Regions from separate parts of the Edwardsiella piscicida genome, predicted to be linked through region 1. Evidence: predicted binding sites of a transcription regulator. Region 1 holds the regulator's gene; the other holds the start of a gene.

Region 1 (11,832 bases):
AGCGGGGCGTCCAGACGGGAGAAGGGCTCATCGAGCAGCAGGACCGAGGGCGCGGCCAACAGGGTACGCAGCACGCTGATGCGCGCCCGCTGTCCCCCGGAGAGGGCGGCGGGATAGCAGTCGCCCCGCTCGGTCAGCTCCGCCTGCTGCAGCGCTTGCGTCACCGCCGCCTTCGACGCCCCCGGCGGTAGGGCAAAATGCAGATTTTGCGCCACCGTCAGGTGGGGGAACAGAACATCATCCTGAAACAGCAGCCCGATCCCGCGCTGCCAGGGCGGCAGGCGACTCAGGCTGCGCCGATCCAGCCAGACCTCGCCGCGGACGAGCAGCGGCGGCTGTAGATGGCCGCCGATCCCGGCCAGCAGGGTGGATTTGCCGCAGCCGCTGGGGCCCATCAGCGTGACGATCTCCCCCGGCGACACCGTCAAGGTCAGCGGCGCCAGTAGGGGGCGCCCCGCCAGTTCGACGCGCAGCTGGTTGAGATTAAGGGTGGCCATGCGACGTTGCTCCTCGTATACCGCGCAGCGGTAGCCATAGCGCCAGCAAAAATGCCGGCAGCGGTAGCAGGGTTTGCCATAGGGCGCCGATGGCGGCCAGGCGCCGATCGATGCCGCTGGCATAGGCGACGGTTTCCGTGGCCAGCGTCGGCAGCCGCCCGGCGCCCAGCCCCAGCGTCGGCAGATACATGCCGACGCTGACCGCGAGGCCAAAGGCCATCGCCAGCAGCAGCGCCGGCAGCATCTGCGGCAGCTTAATCCGGTAAAAGGCCTGCCAGGGCGTCTTACCCAACGCCAGCGCCACCTGGGTCTGACGCGTATCGAAACGCAGCCAGGCACCGGACAGCGTCAGCAGGTAGTAGGGGGTGACGAACAGCAGCTGGCCATAGATAACCAGCGGGTAGCTGCCCAGCAGTTGGCTGCGGGCGGCGAAATACTGTAGACCGAAGATCAGCCCCATCTGCGGCAGCAGCAGCGGCAGCAGCAGCCGGGCGCCGGGGGCCCGTCGCCTCAGGGTATACCACTCCAGCGTGCCGAGCGCCAGGATCAGCGCCAGCAGGTTGACCGCCAGCGCGATGCACAGGGTATGCCACAGCGGGGCGCTCCAGTCACTGACGCTGTACAGCCAACTGTCATAGCGCCACTGCCGCGGCCAGCGTTGCGCAAAGGGCCAGCGCTGAGCCAGGGAAATCAGCACCAGCATCAGGTAGGCCGCGGCGGCCAGCGCCAGCGCCAAAGGCCAAAAGGCGGCGTAGGGCGCAGGCCCACCGCGGGCGACGCGCCGTCGCGGGGGACGGCGACCCACGGCGACCCACAGGTGTTCAATGCCATACCAGAGCAGCAGCGCCAGCGCGTTTAAGAGCATCAGCAGCAGCGCCCCGAGGGCCGCCAGCGCCGTCTGTCCACCGTCGGCAATCCACTGCCACAGCAGCTGCGCAAACAGCAGCGGCCGCTGCGGACCGAGCAGCTGCGCCAGATCCAGCGCCGACAGGGCAAAGGCCAGGACGCAGAACATGGGCAGGCGTAGCCCCGGCAGCAGCTGCGGCACCACGATGCGCCACCAGCCCTGCGCCGGGGGATAGCCCAGCGCGGCGCTGATGCGCAGCTGCCGCTGCGCGGCGCAGCGGGCGGCCAGATTCAGGGTAAGCAGATAGAAAAAGGGGGTCTCTTTTAACAGCAGGAGCAGCGAGAGGCTCAGGCCGTAGGGATCGTTGGGAAGCGGCAGATCGGGCGGCTGCTGCCAGTCAAACAGCGGCGCCATCAGGCGCCACAGCAGGCCGGTTGGCGCCAGCAGCATCAGCAGGCCGGTGGCCAGGGCGATGTGGGGGGCTGCCAGCAGCAGCGCCGGCGCCAGCGTGTGCTGACGCTGACGCCGTAGGGTGAGCCCGGCCAGCGCCAGCGCCAGCAGCAGGGCGCCGCCGGAGGAGCCTAGCGCTATCCACAGCGACAGAGCCAGGCTGCGGCCCAGCGCGGGCCACTGCAGCAGCTGCAGCAGCGCCTGTCCCGCATTTTGCTCGGTCAGCGGCAGTAGGGTCGCCGGAACCATCGCCGCCAGCGGTAGTGCGCCGGACAGCAGCACCAGCGCGGGAAACAGGACCAGCCGGGACACGCGCTTAGCGGCGGTAGTCGATGAACGGCCCGTCGGCCACGGAGCGACGCTCAACCAGCTTAGGATGCACTTCGATGGTTTGGGCGTCTTCGCGCTTGCTGGTGATGCGATCGAGCAGCATGTCGAATGCCATGGCGCCAAGGCGCTCCTTGGGCTGATGAATGGTGGTCAGCGCCGGGGTAAAGTAGCGGGCGTTGCGCACGTTGTCGTAGCCGATGACGGAAATATCCTGCGGTACGCGCAGCCCCATCTCGTCCGCGGCGCAAATGGCGCCCATCGCCATGATATCGCCGCCGACAAACACCGCCGTCGGGCGCTGCTTCTGCGACAGAATGTTTTGCATCGCCGCATAGCCAGACTCCGGCTCGAAGTCGCCTTCGACCAGCCAGCTCTCCTGCGGCGTGATGTTGGCCTCCTGCAGCGCCTTGAGGAAACCGCGCAGGCGACCGCCGCCGGTGTTGCGCGATACCGGGCCGGTGATGGCGCCAATGTCGCGGTGGCCGCGCTCGATCAGGTAGCGGCCGGCCAGATAGCCGCCCTCGAAGGCGTTGTCCTGGATAGCATCGGTAAAGTCGCTGCGGCGGGTGCCCCAGTCCATGACCACCATCGGGATATGACGGTAGTCCTCAAGGATCTCCAGCAGGTTCTCCGGATATTCGGAGCACATCACCAGCAGGCCGTCGACGCGCTTTTGCGCCAGCATAGCCAGGTAGGCTTTCTGCTTCTCCAGATTATTGTGGGAGTTACACAGGATCAGGGTATAGCCTTGGCTGTAGCAGCTATTCTCTACCGACTCGATGACCTCGGCAAAGTACGGCGCCTCGCTAGAGGTCGCCAGCAGGCCGATGGATTTGGTGTGGTTGACCTTCAGGCTGCGGGCAACGGCGCTGGGGGAGTAGTGTAGTTCTTTAATGGCCTCCCAGACGGCGGCTTTGGTCTCGTCGGCGACAAAGCGGGTTTTATTGATGACGTGAGACACCGTGGTGGTCGATACGCCTGCGCGCTTTGCCACATCTTTAATCGTTGCCATGAAACAAATGACTCCTAGGCGTACGCGCTGCGTCGCCGTTTTGTTAATCGTTTGCCTGCGTGCATCGGAAAATACGCCTGACAGCGCGGCTCGGCGCCGGCGCGTTTGCGCAATAGGGTGACGTTTGCCATTTCTTGTTTAGAATTATAGCGTCGGCACGCGGCAGTAAACCGCAAATTCTGTCTGATCTCAGGCAAAAGGGGAAGCACTAATTGGCGATTTGCGCAGGATGTAATCATAAGATTTTCTGCGTGTTTTAAGATGTGATTTATGTAAAAATGATTTAACACGGGTTTTGTGCGAATTCTTAAGTCAGTAAAAATTGATACAGAACGTAAAACATGAGGTGTCAGGATGGAAAACGATCTGAAGTATTCTCTGGTAACAACGGTGGTGGCGCTGGCGCTGATCGTCGTGGCCAGCCTGATCGCCGCACTGCACTAAGTTAGCGGGCGGCGTAATAAAAAAGGCGCTCGGTGAGCGCCTTTTTTGTCTCTCTGGTCGGTTACGCCAGATTCTGGGCGACGAACTCCCAGTTCACCAGCGCCCAGAAGTTTTCCAGGTACACCGGGCGAGCGTTACGGTAGTCGATGTAGTAGGCGTGTTCCCATACGTCCACGGTCAGCAGCGGCTTGTCGTCGCCGGTCAGCGGGGTCGCGGCGTTAGAGGTGTTGACGATGGCCAGGGTGCCGTCCGCCTTTTTCACCAGCCAGGTCCAGCCGGAGCCGAAGTTGCCTACGGCAGACTTGGTCAGCGCGTCTTTGAACGCGGCAAATGAGCCGAAGGCGGCGTTGATGGCGTCCGCCAGGGCGCCGCGCGGTTCACCGCCGCCGTTCGGGGAGAGGCAGTGCCAGTAGAAGGTGTGGTTCCACACCTGAGCGGCGTTGTTAAAGATACCGCCGGAGGCGCTCTTCACGATCTCTTCCAGCGATTTTCCTTCGAACTCAGTGCCTTTGATCAGGTTGTTCAGGTTGACTACATAGGCGTTGTGGTGCTTACCGTAGTGGTATTCCAGCGTTTCGGCGGAGATATGCGGTTCCAGCGCATTCATGGCGTACGGTAATGCAGGTAATTCAAATGACATAGCTCTCTCCTTAATGCTTCTGTGGCAAGACGGTTAACCCGTAAGCAACGCAGATGAGACGTCGCCGGCGGTTAGACAAAAATGAAAAAATCTTGTTGTCCGCTTGTTATGGTTTGTGATTCTAGCAAGTTTTGCCGTGAAAGACAGGGGGCAGGTGTATTTTAGCTGACTGAGTGGCGAAATGTGCAGCAGACAAGCAGTGAAAGCGGCGTGCGGCAGGGGGCGGTCATGGGGGAACCGCCGCCGGAACGGGGGCGTACGGGGCGTTAGCGGATGGTTTTCGGGGTCATGACGCGGCGGGCGCCCAGGTAGTGATCCTGCCAGTAGTCATCGCCCAGATAGCTGACGCGGATCTCCTCGCCGGTGCGCGGAGACTGGATAAATTTGCCGTTGCCCAGATAGACGCCGACGTGATCGGCGGCGCCGCGTCCGTGGATCTGAAAGAACACCAGATCGCCGCGCTGCAGCTCGGCGCGCTTGACCGGCGCGGCGTCGCGCAGGTGGTACATTTCGTTAGCGGTGCGCGGCATTTTAATGTTCAGCAGATCCTGATAGGCGTAATAGATCAGGCCGCTGCAGTCAAAGCCGGTATGGGGAGAGGTACCGCCCCAGCGGTAGGGTTTGCCTATCTGGCGCATCAGCTTATTCATCGCCGTCTGTTTGGCGTGCTGGTAGCGTTTCTTGTGCAGCGGACTCATGTGGATCGGCTGGCTATCTTCATGGCGGCCGGCCGCGCGGTGGGCCGTCTTAAGAGGCGAGGGGCGACCGTAGGCTTTTTTACCCGGGTGCGACGCCCCATGTGCGCTCGCGCGACGCGCAAGGGGCTTTTCGCCGCGGTGGTGCGCTTGCGCCTTGTGCTCGACGGCGGCGCGGTGCGGTGCGGCGACCGTGCGGTGGCTACTGTGCGCCGCGCGCTTTTCCCGGGCGGGGGGATGAGACGCCGCGCTGTGATGCTTGTGTGCCCCGGCGTCTGCCCTGCGTTTTTTACGCTCGCCGCTCTGGCTGTGGCCCGCCGTGGCTTTTCGCTGATCGGCGATGACTTTGTGTGCCGGTGAGGCGGCCGCTGAGGTGGTAAACCATTGGGTAAACAGCAATACAAAGAGCGCAACGAGTAGACGCATGATCAGTCGCTTCCAAGCCAAAAACTAAAATAAAAACGCAGAAACAGTATTAATTAAAATATGCTGAACATAACAGTACTGATGTTTACGTATTCGCGTCTAATTGTGAGTAAATATTTCAATTGTCTGATTTAGCGACAGAGAGGGCTTTTTTACAGTGATATTGCCTATTAAAAAACGGTTGAGCAGGATAATGGGCGAATAATGAGCGGCTGGCAGAGCGACGATGTGCTGCCGCGGCAGCGCGCTGTGCAATAGACCCTGTAAAAGATGGTGTTTTTTTCCTGCCGTGCCCGCCGCTACAATAGCGCGATCCGACGCCGCGTGCCCCGCGGCGGGCGGGGGAGGCGCCTTTCGTGCCCCATCCCTTGTCTGCTGTGGTCGGCGCGGGCGATAATGACAATATACTGCGTTACCGCTATAACACTGGATATTTAAGGAAGTAAAGATCATGACCACTATCGAAAAGATTCAGCGCCAGATCGCCGAGAACCCGATTCTGCTGTATATGAAAGGCTCACCGAAGCTGCCGAGCTGCGGCTTTTCTGCGCAGGCGGTGCAGGCGCTGTCCGCCTGCGGCGAGCGCTTTGCCTACGTGGATATCCTGCAGAACCCGGACATTCGCGCCGAGCTGCCAAAGTTTGCTAACTGGCCGACCTTTCCGCAGCTGTGGATTGAGGGTGAGCTGATCGGCGGGTGTGACATCGTGCTGGAAATGTATCAGCGCGGCGAGCTGCAGACGCTGATCAAAGAGGCCGCGGCGCGCCACGGCTCAGCGGCGCAGGACAACGCCTGATCGCGCGGCGTTAGGCCATGTAAAAAGGCGCCGCAGGGCGCCTTTTGTGTATCGGTCGGGACCGTGTGCTAGAGGATCATCGCTGCCGCCCAGCCGAAGCCGAGCAGCGGCAGGTTGTAGTGCAGGAAGGTCGGCACCACCGAATCCCAGATATGGTCGTGCTGGCCGTCCATATTCAGCCCAGAGGTTGGCCCCAGGGTAGAGTCAGAGGCCGGCGACCCGGCATCCCCCAGCGCCCCGGAGACGCCGATAATGGCGATGGTCGCCATGGGGGAGAAGCCAAAGGCAATGCACAGGGGCACATAGATTGCCGCGATGATCGGCACCGTGGAGAAGGAGGAGCCGATGCCCATGGTGATGACCAGCCCGACCACCAGCATCAGAAACGCAGCCAGTCCCCGGTTGCCGCCGATCGCCCCCTCGATAGAGGTCACCAGCGTATCTACGCTGCCGGTGGCTTTGATCACGGCGGCAAACCCGGAGGCGGTGATCATGATAAAGCCGATCATCGCCATCATATGCACCCCGCGGGTAAAGACATCCTGAGTATCCCGCCAGTGGATCACGCCGCCGAGAATAAACACCACAAAGCCCATCAGCGCGCCGAGCACGATAGAGTTGGTCGCCAGCTGCACCCCGAGGGCGGCGATGATGGCGATAACGGCGACCCACACGGCCCGTAAATGAATACGCTTATGCTCCGGCTCGGCGGACAGAATGCGCCCCTCGTTGTAGCGGCGCGGCCTGCGGTAGCTGAAGAAGATGGCCAACAGCAGGCCGAACAGCATCCCCAGCCCCGGCAGCAGCATGGCGCTGGGCACCTGGGCGGCGGTGACCTGTAGCCCGTTCTCATTGAGGTTCTTCAGCAGAATATTGTTCAGGAAGATGCCGCCAAAGCCGATCGGCAGCACCATATAAGGGGTGATCAGGCCGAAGGTCAGCACGCAGGCTACCGCGCGCCGATCGAGGTTCATCCGCGAAAATACGTGCAGCAGCGGCGGGATCAGAATGGGAATAAAGGCAATGTGGATGGGGATCAGGTTCTGCGACGAGATGGCGATCAGGGTCAGGATCAGCAGCAGACCGTATTTAAACCAGAACAGGCGGTGGGCGCTCGGCGTCAGCCCCATGCGGCGGATCACGCCGTGGGCCAGCACGTCGGTGATCCCAGAGCGTGAAATCGCGACGGCAAAGGTACCCAGCATGGCGTAGCTGAGGGCGATCTCCGCGCCGCCGCCCAGCCCACCGCTGAAGGTCGTGATCGTGGTGTCCAGGGTGAGACCGCCGCTCAGGCCGGCAACCAGAGAGGCGACGATCAGGGCGATCACCACGTTAACCCGCAGCAGGCTGAGCAGCAGCATTACGACCACGGCAATTACAACAGCATTCATAGACGTCAATGTCCTAAAAGTCGTTCAAGGCAATAGCAGGATTATTAGCATGTTTCCGTGCGCGGCACGACAAAAAAATACCCTGCCGTGACCTTTTTCCCGTCGTCGCGGGGCGGAATAAAAAACGCCCGCGGAGCGGGCGTGCTTGCAGGGGGGCGATTATGCCTCTGCGGAGGGGGCGGTATCGTTCAGGTAGGCCGGGGGCCAGCCGCCCAGGCGTTTCCAGCGGTTCACCAGCTCACAGAACAGCGTGGCGGTCTGCTGGGTATCATACAGGGCCGAATGGGCCTGGGCGCTGTCGAAGGGGATCTCCGCGCTGAGGCAGGCTTTGGCCAGCACCGTTTGACCGAGAACCAGCCCGCTGAGGGCGGCGGTATCGAAGGTGGCGAACGGATGGAACGGGTTGCGCTTCAGCCCGGCGCGCTCTGCGGCCGCCATCAGAAACGAGTGGTCAAAGTGGGCGTTGTGGGCCACGACCACCGCGCGATTGCACGCCTGATCTTTAATTCCCTTGCGCACCATCTTAAAGATGGCGTGCAGCGCGGTATATTCGCTGACGGCGCCGCGTAGCGGGTTGTGCGGATCGATTCCGTTAAAGGCCAGCGCCTCTGGCGAGAGCACGGCGCCTTCAAAGGGGGTGATATGGAAATGCAGGCACTGATCGGTTTCCAGCCAGCCGTCGTCGTTCATTCGTAGAGTGACGGCGGCAATTTCCAGCAGGGCGTTGCGATTGGCGTCAAAGCCTGCGGTTTCGACGTCGATGACGACCGGGTAAAAGCCGCGAAAGCGCGCGCTCAGCGCATTGAGATTAGAGGTGTCAGCCATGAGTTCGTTGGTGTCTTTATTTTGAATGCAGCGCGCATTATGGCAAATTTTGCCGTGTTTTACACGGGGATGGCAAATGAGCAGGGGCGCGGGCGGCACATATTGCGTCCGCCCGGGTGAACGGGGCGGGGAGGTTAGCGGCCCAGCCCTTCGCTAGCCGAGCGGTTTTCGATCAGCTCGATTTTATAGCCGTCGGGATCGTCGACAAAGGCGATGATCGTATGACCGCCTTTGACCGGGCCCGCCTCACGGGTAACGTTGCCGCCGGCGCGGCGGATCTGCTCGACGGTGGCGGCGACGTCATCGACGCCGAGGGCGATATGGCCGAAGGCGCTGCCCATCTCATAGCTATCGACGCCCCAGTTATAGGTCAGTTCGATCACGGCGCCTTGGCTCTCATCGCCATAGCCGACGAAGGCCAGAGAGTATTTATAGGCTTCGTTTTCACTGGTGCGCAACAGGCGCATGCCCAGCACCTGGGTATAGAAGTCGACGGAGCGCTTCAGGTCAGTGACCCGCAGCATGGTATGAAGTACACGCATAGTTATCCTCAACGCTGGCAAAGTAAAAAGACGTTTCAATAGTGTCACAGCGGCCGCCGACTTGGCAACGTCAAACCCGGTGAGCGGTTGGGCCGGGCGCGTTGACGACGCGCTGATTCCGATGACTCGGCGCGGCGATCGCCGGGTGGCGTAGGGCGGCGCCGGGGCGCGGAGGATCTTTAACGCATTTAATTGATTAATTGTTATCATATTAGCTCAAATAATTATTTGATGTTTCTTTTCGGCGTCGTATGGAATTTGTGTGATAGATATTTATGTTGCATTTTTATAGCGCAGGTTAAATCAATAAATGGGGCGTCGCTGGGCGGGGAGAGGACGGCGCAATCGCCCGCGCTGCCTGAGTGCGGCGGCGCTAGCGCATTCTTGCGGTGTATTATGTGATAGACGACGATTAATTTGGATATATTTGCAATATGTATGTTTATTAATGCGCAAACAATAAGCATGAATAAGCTTTTTTTCATTATTTCGCTTTATATTGTTTAGCTAACTGGTTAATATTATTGGCACGCAATCGCTCGACTATCGCCGTTTTTGGCTCGATAGACGCGCGGGAGTGAACCACAAAGGAATTGGCCGATATGTACCCGGCACGGGCATCGGGATGATGATGCGTTACCGTTCGGTGCCATAGCCGAAAGGAGCTCGCCGCCTGAGGCCTGACCGCTGCGTTTCACCGGAAAGGGGAAACCAACGGGCATCGCGCCGCCGGATCCTGTCCAAAGGGGAGCTGCACGCTGAGTCGTGTCCTCCGGACAGAGGTCGGTGATGACGGTGTATCGGGTTTATGGATTAGCACGCTCATTATAAGGAGATTAAATTGGAATCAACATTGGGGTCGGATTTATCACGGTTGGTGCGTGTATGGCGTGCCTTGATCGATCAGCGACTGAAGCCGCTGGAGCTGACGCAGACGCATTGGGTGACGCTGTATAACATTCACCGCCTGCCGCCGGAGCAGTCACAGATTCAGCTGGCCAAGGCGATTGGCATTGAGCAGCCGTCGCTGGTGCGTACGCTGGATCAGCTGGAAGATAAGGGTCTGATTACTCGACATATCTGTGCTAACGATCGCCGTGCCAAACGCATTAAGCTGACGGACGGTGCCGAACCCGTGATTAGGGAAGTGACCGACGTGATTTCGCTGACGCGCAGTGAAATCCTGGACGGTATCTCAGCGGATGAGGTCTCGCTGTTGACCAGTCTGGTCGAACGTCTGGAGCAGAACATTATTCATTTACAGAATAAATAAACCGCATCGCGTTCGAGCAGTCAAAAAAAAACCGGAAGGCATGCCTCCGGTTTTTTTTATTTATTGCCGTGGGATCACATCGGCGAGACGTTAACGGTGCTGCCGTTGCTCAGCAGCATTACGCGCTGATTAACCCGGAAAGCCTGCTTGTCGTTTTTCTGTACCACGGCGATGGTCTTACCGCTGTCGAGACGGATCACCAGCTGGACGCCGTTGGTACGGTTGACCGCGCCCTCAATGCTGTTGCCGGCCACGCCGCCCGCGACGGCGCCTGCGGCGGTCGCCAGGCTGCGTCCGGTGCCGCCGCCGATGGTGTTACCCAGCAGCCCCCCGATGACGGCGCCGCCGATGGTGCCGATCATGTTCGCCTCGCTACCGGCTTGAATCTGTACCGGCTCCATGGAGACGATGGTGCCATATGTCACCTGCTGTACCTGCTTGGCCTGATTGGCGCTGTACACGTCGCCGGACAGGGTGCTGGTATTGGCACAGCCCGCCAGGGTTGCCGTGGCAATAGCGACAATAATAAGACGCTTCATCATGATTAGGTTCCTTTTATTACCATTACCCGTGTTCTTTCCCGAGGTGCGGCGGCGAGATGGCGGGGCATCATGACCGGACGCGGACGCGGGATGAGCGTAGCTTCAGTGTATGTCAAAATGGCTTAACCGTGGATAAACCGTCGCCGGCGGCGGCGCGCGGCCCATCAGTATGGTATGTATCATGTTATTCTAATGATAAAACGGTAGCTTAAGAAGTCGGAATCCGTAAATTATGTTGCAGCTTTTTGCTGCCGTCGGATTTATCCGCAATTGGCGCTGATATTGATAAACGTTAAGTCGATCCGTGAGTTGGGTGATAGGCTGGACGAAATACCGGCGGCGGCCTGCGCGGCGCGTCGCAACACCGGAGTCGAAGAGAATATGAAAACGGGACGCTATATCGGCATTATGTCCGGCACCAGCCTGGACGGTATTGATGTGGTTCTGGCCGCGATCGATGAAACGCTGGTGGCACGCCAGGGGCACTACGTTCACCCCATCCCCCATGAGATCAAGACGGCGATCCTGGCCATGAGCCAGGGGCAGGAGACGACGCTGGCGGCGGTGGGCGAGCTGGACCGCGCCCTGGGCACGCTGTATGCCGAGGCGGTCAATCAGCTGCTGCAGCGCCAGCGGCTGACGCCCCATGATATTGTGGCCATCGGCTGCCATGGACAGACCGTCTGGCATCAGCCCGAGGGGAGCGCGCCCTTTACGCTGCAGCTGGGGGATAATAACCGCGTAGCAGCGTTGACCGGGATCGCCACGGTGGGCGATTTTCGGCGGCGCGATATGGCCTACGGCGGGCAGGGTGCCCCGCTGGTCCCGGCATTTCATCATGCGCTGCTGGCCCATCCCGGCGAGCGCCGCATGGTGCTGAATATCGGGGGGATCGCCAATTTATCGCTGCTGCTGCCTGGCGCGGCGGTGCGCGGTTTTGACACCGGGCCGGGCAATATGCTGATGGATGCCTGGATCTGGCGTCGGTGCGGACGTCCGTACGACGCCGACGCCGCCTGGGGACGCGGCGGCCGCGTTCTTAGCGCGCTGCTGGCGCAGATGCTGGCGGATCCCTATTTTGCGCGTCCGGCGCCGAAAAGCACCGGGCGGGAGCTGTTTAAC
Region 2 (11,832 bases), 1.6 Mb from region 1:
ACCCCGAGCTGACGCTGGTGGAGTATCAGGTCGCCCGCATTGAGACCCAGATGCCCTATATTCCCGGCTTTCTCTCGTTTCGTGAGTATCCGGCCCTGCTGCAGTCGTGGGGGCAGCTACGGCATCGCCCCCAGCTGGTGATGGTGGACGGTCACGGGATCGCCCACCCGCGTCGCCTTGGGATCGCCAGCCATTTTGGCCTGCTGGTCGATGTGCCCACCATCGGGGTTGCCAAACGGCGTCTATGCGGGCAGTTTGCGCCGCTGGATGAGACGCCGGGGTCGACGGTGGCGCTCATGGATGGGGGCGAGCAGCTTGGCTGGGTGCTGCGTAGCAAGGCTCGCTGTAATCCGCTGTTTATCTCCGGCGGCCATCGCGTGAGTACGGACAGCGCACTGGCGTGGGTACAGCGCTGCCTGCGCGGATACCGTCTCCCAGAGCCGACCCGCTGGGCCGATGCCATCGCCTCGCGACGGCCGGCCTTTCTGCGTTGGCAGTCTGCTCAGCCGCGATCGGCGGTTCAGGTGGAATGAATATAAACGGGCGATGGATAAAGATTCCTATAATCAGGCGCAGCCGTAGGGTTTTTCCCGCAATTCGGTTAGACTGCGCCGCAGATAATCGAGAGAGACTTCAGCATGCTGCGTAATCCCATTCATAAACGTCTGGAAAAGTTGGAAAGCTGGCAACAGCTGACCTTTATGGCTTGCCTTACTGAGCGGATGTACCCCAACTACCAGGCTTTTTGCCAGCAGAGCGCCTTTGGCGAGGCGGCGGTGTATCGCCGTATTCTGGATCTGGTCTGGGAGCTTTTGACGGTTAAAGACGTCAAAATTAACTTCGACAGCCAGTTGGAGAAGTTAGAGGCGGCGATCCCCGATGCTGATGCCTACGATATGTACGGCGTCTATCCGGCGATCGATGCCTGCGTTGCGCTGAGTGAGATCCTGCACGCGCAGCTGGGCGGCGAGATGCTGGCGCACGCCATTGCCGTGAGCGAAACCTCTCTGTATACCGTTTCCATGCTGGAAATGACGCAGTCTGGGCGTGAAATGAGCGACGACGAACTGAAGGCATTACCGGCAATCCAGGATGAATTAGACATTCAGTGGGAGATTTATCGCCTGCTGAGCGAAGCGGAAGAGCGCGATCTGGAACTGATAAAAGGGCTGCGTGCAGACCTGCGTGAGGCAGGTGTGAGCAATATTGGTATTGAATTAGCGCAATAAGACGGCAAAACGTGATTTAACACCTGATTTGTCGCCCTATAAGGCTTCACATTCGCCCCCCGCTTGTTCTACATTTGGGGGGCGTAAAAGAAGTGGCTATCGGTGCGTGTATGCAGGAGAGTGCTGTCAATCGGCATATCCGTCGCACTCGATGCTTTGCAAACGATAAACACACTGTAAGGATAACTTATGAATAAGACTCAGCTGATTGATGTAATTGCAGACAAGGCCGATCTGTCTAAGACCCAGGCGAAAGCCGCTCTGGAGTCTACCCTGGCTGCCATTACTGAGTCTCTGAAAGCAGGCGATGCTGTACAATTGGTTGGTTTCGGTACTTTTAAAGTGAATCATCGTAACGAGCGCACTGGCCGTAACCCGCAGACCGGCAACGAGATCAAAATTGCCGCCGCCAACGTACCGGCGTTCGTTTCTGGCAAGGCATTGAAAGACGCGGTTAAGTAATAAGCCACGCGTGGTAAGCGCAGAATATGTAGTTGAGGGGGCGATGACGCCCCTTTTGTCTATGTGCCGTCGGGTACGTGGGCTGCTGCCGGTCGCACTGCTGCTGACCGGCTGCCATTCCACGGCGCCGGTTGCGCCGTTTACCGCGACGGGCTATATCGCGGACGGTGGGATCGTTCGACTCTGGCGTCTGGAGGGGGCAGGGCATCAGCCCCAGGCGATGATGCGGGTATTCACCCCGCTGGATGGCACCGAGACGCAGATCGATCGCTATACCTACCGCGATGGACATCTGTACCAGATCCGGCAGCAGACGGGGCAGGGTAACGACGATGTGCTGCAGCTGCGCTTCGATATGCAGGGTTCGCTGAGCTATATGCAGCGCCTGCGCAACGGGAGCAAGGAGATGCCGGGGAGCGACGAGGTCGCTAAAGCCCAGTACCAGGCCCGTCATGCGCAGGAGATGGCGACGACGCTGGCAGCCGGTGGGGTTAACCTCATTCAGGGGCGTTGGCAGGGGGGAATATTTACGCGCTGCGATGGTCAGGTCGCGCCGCTGCCGCTCTCCGGCTGGCAGGCGGCACAGCTGGCGCGGCGAGAGGCCAATAGCCGTGGTCCGCTATGGGTGGCCTGGCTGTCGGCTCCGGAGGGGGCACAGCTACTGCAGGTTGCTAATCATAATATCTGCGCCTGGGCCCCGACGGAAAAAACGGTGTAAAAGCCGGCCTTGCGCCGGCTTGATAGTCTGAGCGCTAGCGCTGTAGCGCCCGGTAGCCGATATCGCGGCGGCAGAACCCGCCCTCCCAGCTCAATGCATCGGCCAGACGGTAGGCATTGCGCTGCGCTTCGGCAATGTCCTCGCCCAGCGCTGTCGCACACAGCACCCGTCCGCCGCAGGTTTCGACCTCACCCTGAGCATTCAGCCGGGTTCCGGCGTGAAACACTTTGGCCTGCGCGGTTCCCTGGGTGAGACCGTGAATGACGTCGCCTTGACGATAGTCGCCCGGGTATCCACCTGCGGCTAATACGACGCCCAGCGCGGGGCGTGGATCCCATGCCGATGACTGCTGGTCCAGGGTGCCGTTGGCACCGGCCAGACACAGCGCGACCAGATCGGACTGCATGCGCATCATGATGGGCTGGGTCTCCGGATCGCCAAAGCGACAGTTAAACTCAATGACCTTGGGCGCGCCGTCGGCCGAGATCATCAGGCCGGCATACAGGAAACCAGTATAGGGGGCGCCCTCCTGTGCCATACCGCGTACGGTTGGCCAAATCACCTGCTCCATTACCCGCTGATGCACCGCATCGCTGACCACCGGCGCCGGGGAATAGGCCCCCATTCCGCCGGTATTGGGGCCGCTGTCGCCATCGCCAACTCGCTTATGATCCTGGCTGGTGGCCATCGGTAGCACGTGTTCGCCGTCGACCATAACGATAAAGCTGGCCTCTTCTCCCTCCAGAAACTCTTCAATGACAATGCGATGCCCGGCGTCGCCAAAGGCGTTACCGGCCAGCATATCGTGGACGGCCGCTTCGGCCTCCTCCCGCGTCATTGCGACGATCACCCCTTTACCTGCGGCCAGGCCATCGGCCTTGATCACGATCGGTGCCCCCTGCTCACGCACGTAGGCCAGCGCCGGCTCGACCTCGGTGAAATTGCGGTAGGCGGCGGTAGGGATGCGCTGACGCGCCAGGAAGTCTTTGCTGAACGCTTTGGAACCTTCGAGGCGGGCGGCGCTTTGGCTCGGGCCAAAGATCGGCAGCCCCGCCGCGCGGAATGCATCGACCACCCCGAGCACCAGCGGCGCCTCTGGACCGACGATCGTGAGCCCGACCTGATGGCGCAAAGCAAATGCAACTAACGCATCGATATCGGTCGCGGCGATATCGATATTCTCTAGCGCGGGTTCCAGCGCAGTGCCGGCGTTACCCGGCGCGACAAATACGCGTTCGGCCAGCGGAGATTGGGCCGCTTTCCACGCCAGGGCATGTTCACGCCCGCCGCTGCCGATAATCAAAATATTCATGATGGTCACCTGTGAGCCGCGGGAGGCCCGCGGCGATTAGCTTAGTGGCGGAAGTGGCGCATGCCGGTAAAGATCATGGCGATGCCGTGTTCGTTGGCGGCGGCGATGACCTCGTCATCACGAATGGAGCCCCCCGGTTGGATGACGCAGCGGATGCCGACGGCGGCGGCGGCATCGATACCGTCACGGAACGGGAAGAAGGCATCGGATGCCATCACGGAGCCGGCGACCGGTAGACCCTCGTCCGCGGCTTTGATACCGGCAATTTTGGCTGAATAGACCCGGCTCATCTGTCCGGCGCCGATGCCAACGGTCATGTTATCCCGTGCGTAGACGATGGCGTTGGACTTCACAAACTTGGCGACCTTCCAGCAGAACAAGGCATCGCGCAGCTCCTGCTCACTGGGCTGGCGTTCGGTGACCACGCGCAGATCGGCGACATCCACCATTCCGAGATCGCGATCCTGCACCAATAGCCCGCCGTTGACCCGTTTGAAGTCCAGACCGGGGATGCGTGCATCCCACTCGCCGCAGGCCAGAACGCGCACGTTTTGCTTAGCGCTGAGGAGATCCAAGGCATCCTCGGTCACATGGGGGGCGATGATCACCTCAACGAACTGGCGCGCGATGATGGCCTGAGCGGTCTTGGCATCCAGCGTACGGTTAAAGGCGATGATGCCGCCAAAGGCGGAGGTGGGATCGGTCTGGTAAGCGCGCTCATAGGCATCGAGCGGATCGTCGCCGAGCGCAACGCCGCAGGGGTTCGCATGCTTAACGATGACGCAGGCCGGTTCGGCAAAGCTCTTGACGCACTCCAGCGCGGCGTCGGTATCGGCAATGTTATTGTAGGACAGCGCTTTCCCCTGAAGCTGCTGGGCTGTCGCGATGCAGGCTTCAACCTGTGGCTCCTCTATATAGAAGGCCGCCTGCTGGTGGCCGTTCTCGCCGTAGCGCATATCCTGTTTTTTTATTAGGTTAAGGTTTAGCGTCCGCGGGAAACGACCGCTTGGGCTCTGGGTATCGCCGTGGTAAGGCGCGACCAGCGTACCAAAGTAGTTGGCGATCATACTGTCGTAGGCGGCCGTATGCTCAAAGGCCTTAATGGCCAGGTCGAAGCGGGTGGCCTGCGTCAGGGCACCGTGGTGGGCGTCCATTTCGGCAATGATGTTATCAAAATCGCCGTTGTTAACCACGATAGCGACATCGTTATGGTTCTTTGCCGCGGAGCGCACCATGGTTGGTCCCCCGATATCGATATTCTCCACCGCCTCTTCCAGCGTGCAGTCGGGACGCGCAACGGTTTGAGCAAAGGGATAGAGGTTGACGACCACCATATCGATGGGCTGAATACCATGCTGCTGCATAACGGCAGCGTCGCGATCGCGGCGTCCGAGGATCCCACCGTGAACTTTGGGATGCAGGGTCTTGACGCGTCCGTCCATCATCTCAGGAAAGCCTGTGTAGTCGGAAACCTCGGTAACCGGCAGACCGGCCTGTGACAGAAGGCGGGCGGTACCGCCGGTGGAGAGCAGCTCAACGCCGCGCAGGTGTAACGCCTGGGCGAATTCGACGATACCGGATTTATCGGAGACACTCAGCAGTGCGCGGCGAACAGGACGACTGTGTTGCATGGTGGTTATATCCCTCGGCAATGGATCGCAGTAAACCCTACTTATATACCTATTAGAATTTGCTACGAATGAAGCGGAATGTTGATGCGCGATGATTTTAACGAAAACGTTTGCGTAAAGCTCGACAAATTTTTGCCGGCGCGGTCTTTGTGGATAACTCTGTGCGTAATGGGGTATAAGCAGTTCAATTGCTGTGTAATGCATCATTCGGTTCATTTGGGGCAAAATAGCGGTTGCGCCCGGTAAAACAGGCCCTATAATGCGCCTCCATCGACACGGCATATGTGAACAACATCACAGGATGAGCCGGGGAGAGTGAGAGAGAAACGGCAAATTAAACGTTGACTCTCACCGAGGAAAGCGTAATATACGCCACCTCGACTTGGTAAGGAAAACTTGCTAAGTCACTGCTCTTTAACAAATTATCAGACAATCTGTGTGGGCACTCGCAAGATTCGTATTACGCATTCCTCGGAATGCGAAAATATTTAAAGTCTTGAAGAGTGACAGCAGTTAATTCATTACGAATAAACAGTTTAATTTCTTTGAGCATCAAGCTTTTAATTGAAGAGTTTGATCATGGCTCAGATTGAACGCTGGCGGCAGGCTTAACACATGCAAGTCGAGCGGTAGCAGGGAGAAAGCTTGCTTTCTCCGCTGACGAGCGGCGGACGGGTGAGTAATGTCTGGGGATCTGCCTGATGGAGGGGGATAACTACTGGAAACGGTAGCTAATACCGCATAACGTCGCAAGACCAAAGTGGGGGACCTTCGGGCCTCATGCCATCAGATGAACCCAGATGGGATTAGCTAGTAGGTGGGGTAATGGCTCACCTAGGCGACGATCCCTAGCTGGTCTGAGAGGATGACCAGCCACACTGGAACTGAGACACGGTCCAGACTCCTACGGGAGGCAGCAGTGGGGAATATTGCACAATGGGCGCAAGCCTGATGCAGCCATGCCGCGTGTATGAAGAAGGCCTTCGGGTTGTAAAGTACTTTCAGTAGGGAGGAAGGTGTGAACGTTAATAGCGCTCACAATTGACGTTACCTACAGAAGAAGCACCGGCTAACTCCGTGCCAGCAGCCGCGGTAATACGGAGGGTGCAAGCGTTAATCGGAATTACTGGGCGTAAAGCGCACGCAGGCGGTTTGTTAAGTTGGATGTGAAATCCCCGGGCTTAACCTGGGAACTGCATCCAAGACTGGCAAGCTAGAGTCTCGTAGAGGGAGGTAGAATTCCAGGTGTAGCGGTGAAATGCGTAGAGATCTGGAGGAATACCGGTGGCGAAGGCGGCCTCCTGGACGAAGACTGACGCTCAGGTGCGAAAGCGTGGGGAGCAAACAGGATTAGATACCCTGGTAGTCCACGCTGTAAACGATGTCGATTTGGAGGTTGTGCCCTTGAGGCGTGGCTTCCGAAGCTAACGCGTTAAATCGACCGCCTGGGGAGTACGGCCGCAAGGTTAAAACTCAAATGAATTGACGGGGGCCCGCACAAGCGGTGGAGCATGTGGTTTAATTCGATGCAACGCGAAGAACCTTACCTACTCTTGACATCCAGCGAATCCTGTAGAGATACGGGAGTGCCTTCGGGAACGCTGAGACAGGTGCTGCATGGCTGTCGTCAGCTCGTGTTGTGAAATGTTGGGTTAAGTCCCGCAACGAGCGCAACCCTTATCCTTTGTTGCCAGCGGTTCGGCCGGGAACTCAAAGGAGACTGCCAGTGATAAACTGGAGGAAGGTGGGGATGACGTCAAGTCATCATGGCCCTTACGAGTAGGGCTACACACGTGCTACAATGGCGTATACAAAGAGAAGCGAACTCGCGAGAGCAAGCGGACCTCATAAAGTACGTCGTAGTCCGGATTGGAGTCTGCAACTCGACTCCATGAAGTCGGAATCGCTAGTAATCGTGGATCAGAATGCCACGGTGAATACGTTCCCGGGCCTTGTACACACCGCCCGTCACACCATGGGAGTGGGTTGCAAAAGAAGTAGGTAGCTTAACCTTCGGGAGGGCGCTTACCACTTTGTGATTCATGACTGGGGTGAAGTCGTAACAAGGTAACCGTAGGGGAACCTGCGGTTGGATCACCTCCTTACCTGAAGATACGAAATTGTGTAGTGCTCACACAGATTGTCTGATAGATGTTCGAGCAAACGCGTCTGCGAAGCCGACCCTGTGTCCCCTTCGTCTAGAGGCCTAGGACACCGCCCTTTCACGGCGGTAACAGGGGTTCGAATCCCCTAGGGGACGCCATTTGCGGTATCGGGTGAAAGACGATGCCAACTGTATTGCAAAACGGACTTACGAGTCATGTTTGCAATATTTGCTCTTTAACAATCTGGAACAAGCTGAAAATTCGAAAACAATCGAATTGCTTTTAATAAGTGATTCGAGAGTCTCTCAAATGCTTACAGCACGAAGTGAAACACCTTCGGGTTGTGAGGTTAAGTGACTAAGCGTACACGGTGGATGCCTAGGCAGTCAGAGGCGATGAAGGACGTGCTAATCTGCGATAAGCGTCGGTGAGCTGATATGAAGCGTTATTAGCCGGCGATGTCCGAATGGGGAAACCCAGTGCAATCCGTTGCACTATCGTTAAGTGAATACATAGCTTAACGAGGCGAACCAGGGGAACTGAAACATCTAAGTACCCTGAGGAAAAGAAATCAACCGAGATTCCCCTAGTAGCGGCGAGCGAACGGGGAAGAGCCCAGAACCTGAATCAGTTTGTGCATTAGTGGAAGCGTCTGGAAAGTCGCGCGATACAGGGTGATAGCCCCGTACACGAAGGTGCACAGCTGTGAGTTCGATGAGTAGGGCGGGACACGTGTTATCCTGTCTGAATATGGGGGGACCATCCTCCAAGGCTAAATACTCCTGACTGACCGATAGTGAACCAGTACCGTGAGGGAAAGGCGAAAAGAACCCCGGCGAGGGGAGTGAAATAGAACCTGAAACCGTGTACGTACAAGCAGTGGGAGCATCCTTCGGGGTGTGACTGCGTACCTTTTGTATAATGGGTCAGCGACTTATATTTTGTAGCAAGGTTAACCGAATAGGGGAGCCGTAGGGAAACCGAGTCTTAACTGGGCGTCTAGTTGCAAGGTATAGACCCGAAACCCGGTGATCTAGCCATGGGCAGGTTGAAGGTTGGGTAACACTAACTGGAGGACCGAACCGACTAATGTTGAAAAATTAGCGGATGACTTGTGGCTGGGGGTGAAAGGCCAATCAAACCGGGAGATAGCTGGTTCTCCCCGAAAGCTATTTAGGTAGCGCCTCGTGAACTCATCTTCGGGGGTAGAGCACTGTTTCGGCTAGGGGGTCATCCCGACTTACCAACCCGATGCAAACTACGAATACCGAAGAATGTTATCACGGGAGACACACGGCGGGTGCTAACGTCCGTCGTGAAGAGGGAAACAACCCAGACCGCCAGCTAAGGTCCCAAAGTCATGGTTAAGTGGGAAACGATGTGGGAAGGCATAGACAGCCAGGATGTTGGCTTAGAAGCAGCCATCATTTAAAGAAAGCGTAATAGCTCACTGGTCGAGTCGGCCTGCGCGGAAGATGTAACGGGGCTAAACCATGCACCGAAGCTGCGGCAGCGACGCTTAGGCGTTGTTGGGTAGGGGAGCGTTCTGTAAGCCTGCGAAGGTGGCCTGTGAGGGCTGCTGGAGGTATCAGAAGTGCGAATGCTGACATAAGTAACGATAAAGCGGGTGAAAAGCCCGCTCGCCGGAAGACCAAGGGTTCCTGTCCAACGTTAATCGGGGCAGGGTAAGTCGACCCCTAAGGCGAGGCTGAAAAGCGTAGTCGATGGGAAACAGGTTAATATTCCTGTACTTGGTGTTATTGCGAAGGGGGGACGGAGAAGGCTAGACCGGCCGGGCGACGGTTGTCCCGGTTTAAGCGTGTAGGTGGGGTAACTTGGCAAATCCGGTTACCTTTAACACTGAGGCGTGATGACGAGGCACTACGGTGCTGAAGTGGTTAATGCCCTGCTTCCAGGAAAAGCCTCTAAGCTCCAGATAACACTGAATCGTACCCCAAACCGACACAGGTGGTCAGGTAGAGAATACCAAGGCGCTTGAGAGAACTCGGGTGAAGGAACTAGGCAAAATGGTGCCGTAACTTCGGGAGAAGGCACGCTGGCACGTAGGTGAAGTCCCTCGCGGATGGAGCCGAAGCCAGTCGAAGATACCAGCTGGCTGCAACTGTTTAATAAAAACACAGCACTCTGCAAACACGAAAGTGGACGTATAGGGTGTGACGCCTGCCCGGTGCTGGAAGGTTAATTGATGGGGTCAGCCGCAAGGCGAAGCTCTTGATCGAAGCCCCAGTAAACGGCGGCCGTAACTATAACGGTCCTAAGGTAGCGAAATTCCTTGTCGGGTAAGTTCCGACCTGCACGAATGGCGTAATGATGGCCAGGCTGTCTCCACCCGAGACTCAGTGAAATTGAACTCGCTGTGAAGATGCAGTGTACCCGCGGCAAGACGGAAAGACCCCGTGAACCTTTACTATAGCTTGACACTGAACATTGAACCTTGATGTGTAGGATAGGTGGGAGGCTTTGAAGTGTGGACGCCAGTCTGCATGGAGCCGACCTTGAAATACCACCCTTTAATGTTTGATGTTCTAACCTGGTCCCGTGATCCGGGATAGGGACAGTGTCTGGTGGGTAGTTTGACTGGGGCGGTCTCCTCCCAAAGAGTAACGGAGGAGCACGAAGGTTAGCTAATCCTGGTCGGACATCAGGAGGTTAGTGCAAAGGCATAAGCTAGCTTGACTGCGAGAGTGACGGCTCGAGCAGGTGCGAAAGCAGGTCTTAGTGATCCGGTGGTTCTGAATGGAAGGGCCATCGCTCAACGGATAAAAGGTACTCCGGGGATAACAGGCTGATACCGCCCAAGAGTTCATATCGACGGCGGTGTTTGGCACCTCGATGTCGGCTCATCACATCCTGGGGCTGAAGTAGGTCCCAAGGGTATGGCTGTTCGCCATTTAAAGTGGTACGCGAGCTGGGTTTAGAACGTCGTGAGACAGTTCGGTCCCTATCTGCCGTGGGCGTTGGAAGATTGAGAGGGGCTGCTCCTAGTACGAGAGGACCGGAGTGGACGCACCGCTGGTGTTCGGGTTGTGATGCCAATTGCATTGCCCGGTAGCTACGTGCGGAAAAGATAAGCGCTGAAAGCATCTAAGCGCGAAACTTGCCTCGAGATGAGTCTTCCCTTGGACCTTGAGTCCACTGAAGGAACGTTTAAGACTAAGACGTTGATAGGCTGGGTGTGTAAGCGTAGCGATACGTTGAGCTAACCAGTACTAATGATCCGTGAGACTTAACCTTACAACACCGAAGGTGTTTTAGAGAGACGAATGAAGCTTGTTCAAGATTGATACCGATGGCCAGTGATGGCGGTTGGTAAAACAGAATTTGCCTGGCGGCGATAGCGCGGTGGTCCCACCTGACCCCATGCCGAACTCAGAAGTGAAACGCCGTAGCGCCGATGGTAGTGTGGGGTCTCCCCATGCGAGAGTAGGGAACTGCCAGGCATCAAACAAACAAAAAGACCTCATGCGAAAGCATGGGGTCTTTTTGTTTATCGGCGTGTTGCCGGGAAGCGGATGACTCTCGAGGAAAACCGCGGCGCCGGCGGCGCATCTGAACGTCGCGAGAAGGCCGCGCGCGATAGCCTGAAGGGCGCCGACGGACAGGATCCCCACCGTCAACGGCCGTGGAACAGGACGGAGCGTCGAGGAAGCGACGTCTGAAAGCCGGGGGCCTTGGGTTTATCCGCCCGGCGGCTTTTGATCTTTGGCGCACCCACGCGCGTTATCGGGGCTCTCCGATGGGCAGCACGCAGCGGCCGAGCTGGCCATTGATCACCTCGGCCATGGCCAGGTAGATGGCGCTGGCGCCACAGATAATCCCTTCAACGCCGGCGATATGGAGCAAACCCGCATTACCGGTCAGATTGCCGTAGGCCAGCATAAAAAACAGGAGGGTGAGGCTGGCAAAGACAAACTGCAGTGCCCGGTTAGCGCGCAGGGTGCCAAAGAACATGAAGAGCGTGAAGATCCCCCATAGCGCCAGATAGGCCGCCAGCGACGGCGGCGTGACGGCATCCGCCAGCCCCATTTTAGGCAATAACAGTAGGGTAACCAGCGTGAGCCAGAATGCGCCGTAGGCGGTAAAGGCGGTCAGCCCGAAGGTATTGCCCTTGCGAAACTCCAGCAGTCCGGCGAAGATCTGCGCTAGCCCGCCAAAAAAGATCCCCATTGCGAGGATCATCGCATCCAGTGCGAATATGCCTGCATTGTGCATATTGAGCAGCACCGTGGTCATTCCGAATCCCATTAGCCCCAGCGGCGCGGGATTAGCCAGTTCGTTGTGCATAAAGACTCCTCGTACCGTAGCCGATAGTATTGGCCTGTGCGGTGTTATGAATGAGGCGGAGCGCGCTTCC

Evidence for each region. The regulator PurR, encoded in region 1, represses purine synthesis genes. The targets are predictions, from matches to a motif close to CANGCAAACGTTTGCNTG.
Region 2: the regulator PurR is predicted to act here: its motif matches at 5,452-5,469, upstream of purH (bifunctional phosphoribosylaminoimidazolecarboxamide formyltransferase/IMP cyclohydrolase).

What each region holds. Positions count from the first base shown of each region.
Region 1 is NZ_CP090968.1:1,782,906-1,794,737, forward strand. Features, by position in the region: gene L1P05_RS08165 (ATP-binding cassette domain-containing protein) at 1-497, opposite strand, end outside; gene L1P05_RS08170 (ABC transporter permease family protein) at 484-2,106, opposite strand; gene purR (HTH-type transcriptional repressor PurR) at 2,111-3,136, opposite strand; gene cydH (cytochrome bd-I oxidase subunit CydH) at 3,491-3,580, shown strand; gene sodB (superoxide dismutase [Fe]) at 3,642-4,220, opposite strand; gene L1P05_RS08190 (C40 family peptidase) at 4,487-5,341, opposite strand; gene L1P05_RS08195 (Grx4 family monothiol glutaredoxin) at 5,790-6,137, shown strand; gene L1P05_RS08200 (Na+/H+ antiporter family protein) at 6,206-7,528, opposite strand; gene rnt (ribonuclease T) at 7,688-8,353, opposite strand; gene gloA (lactoylglutathione lyase) at 8,488-8,895, opposite strand; gene slyA (transcriptional regulator SlyA) at 9,737-10,168, shown strand; gene L1P05_RS08220 (outer membrane lipoprotein) at 10,243-10,710, opposite strand; gene anmK (anhydro-N-acetylmuramic acid kinase) at 11,092-11,832, shown strand, end outside.
Region 2 is NZ_CP090968.1:198,853-210,684, forward strand. Features, by position in the region: gene nfi (deoxyribonuclease V) at 1-533, shown strand, start outside; gene L1P05_RS00945 (YjaG family protein) at 639-1,229, shown strand; gene hupA (nucleoid-associated protein HU-alpha) at 1,419-1,691, shown strand; gene L1P05_RS00955 (DUF1481 domain-containing protein) at 1,735-2,409, shown strand; gene purD (phosphoribosylamine--glycine ligase) at 2,444-3,721, opposite strand; gene purH (bifunctional phosphoribosylaminoimidazolecarboxamide formyltransferase/IMP cyclohydrolase) at 3,763-5,352, opposite strand; rRNA gene L1P05_RS00970 (16S ribosomal RNA) at 5,914-7,457, shown strand; tRNA gene L1P05_RS00975 (tRNA-Glu) at 7,540-7,615, shown strand; rRNA gene L1P05_RS00980 (23S ribosomal RNA) at 7,805-10,712, shown strand; rRNA gene rrf (5S ribosomal RNA) at 10,803-10,918, shown strand; gene satP (acetate uptake transporter) at 11,199-11,762, opposite strand.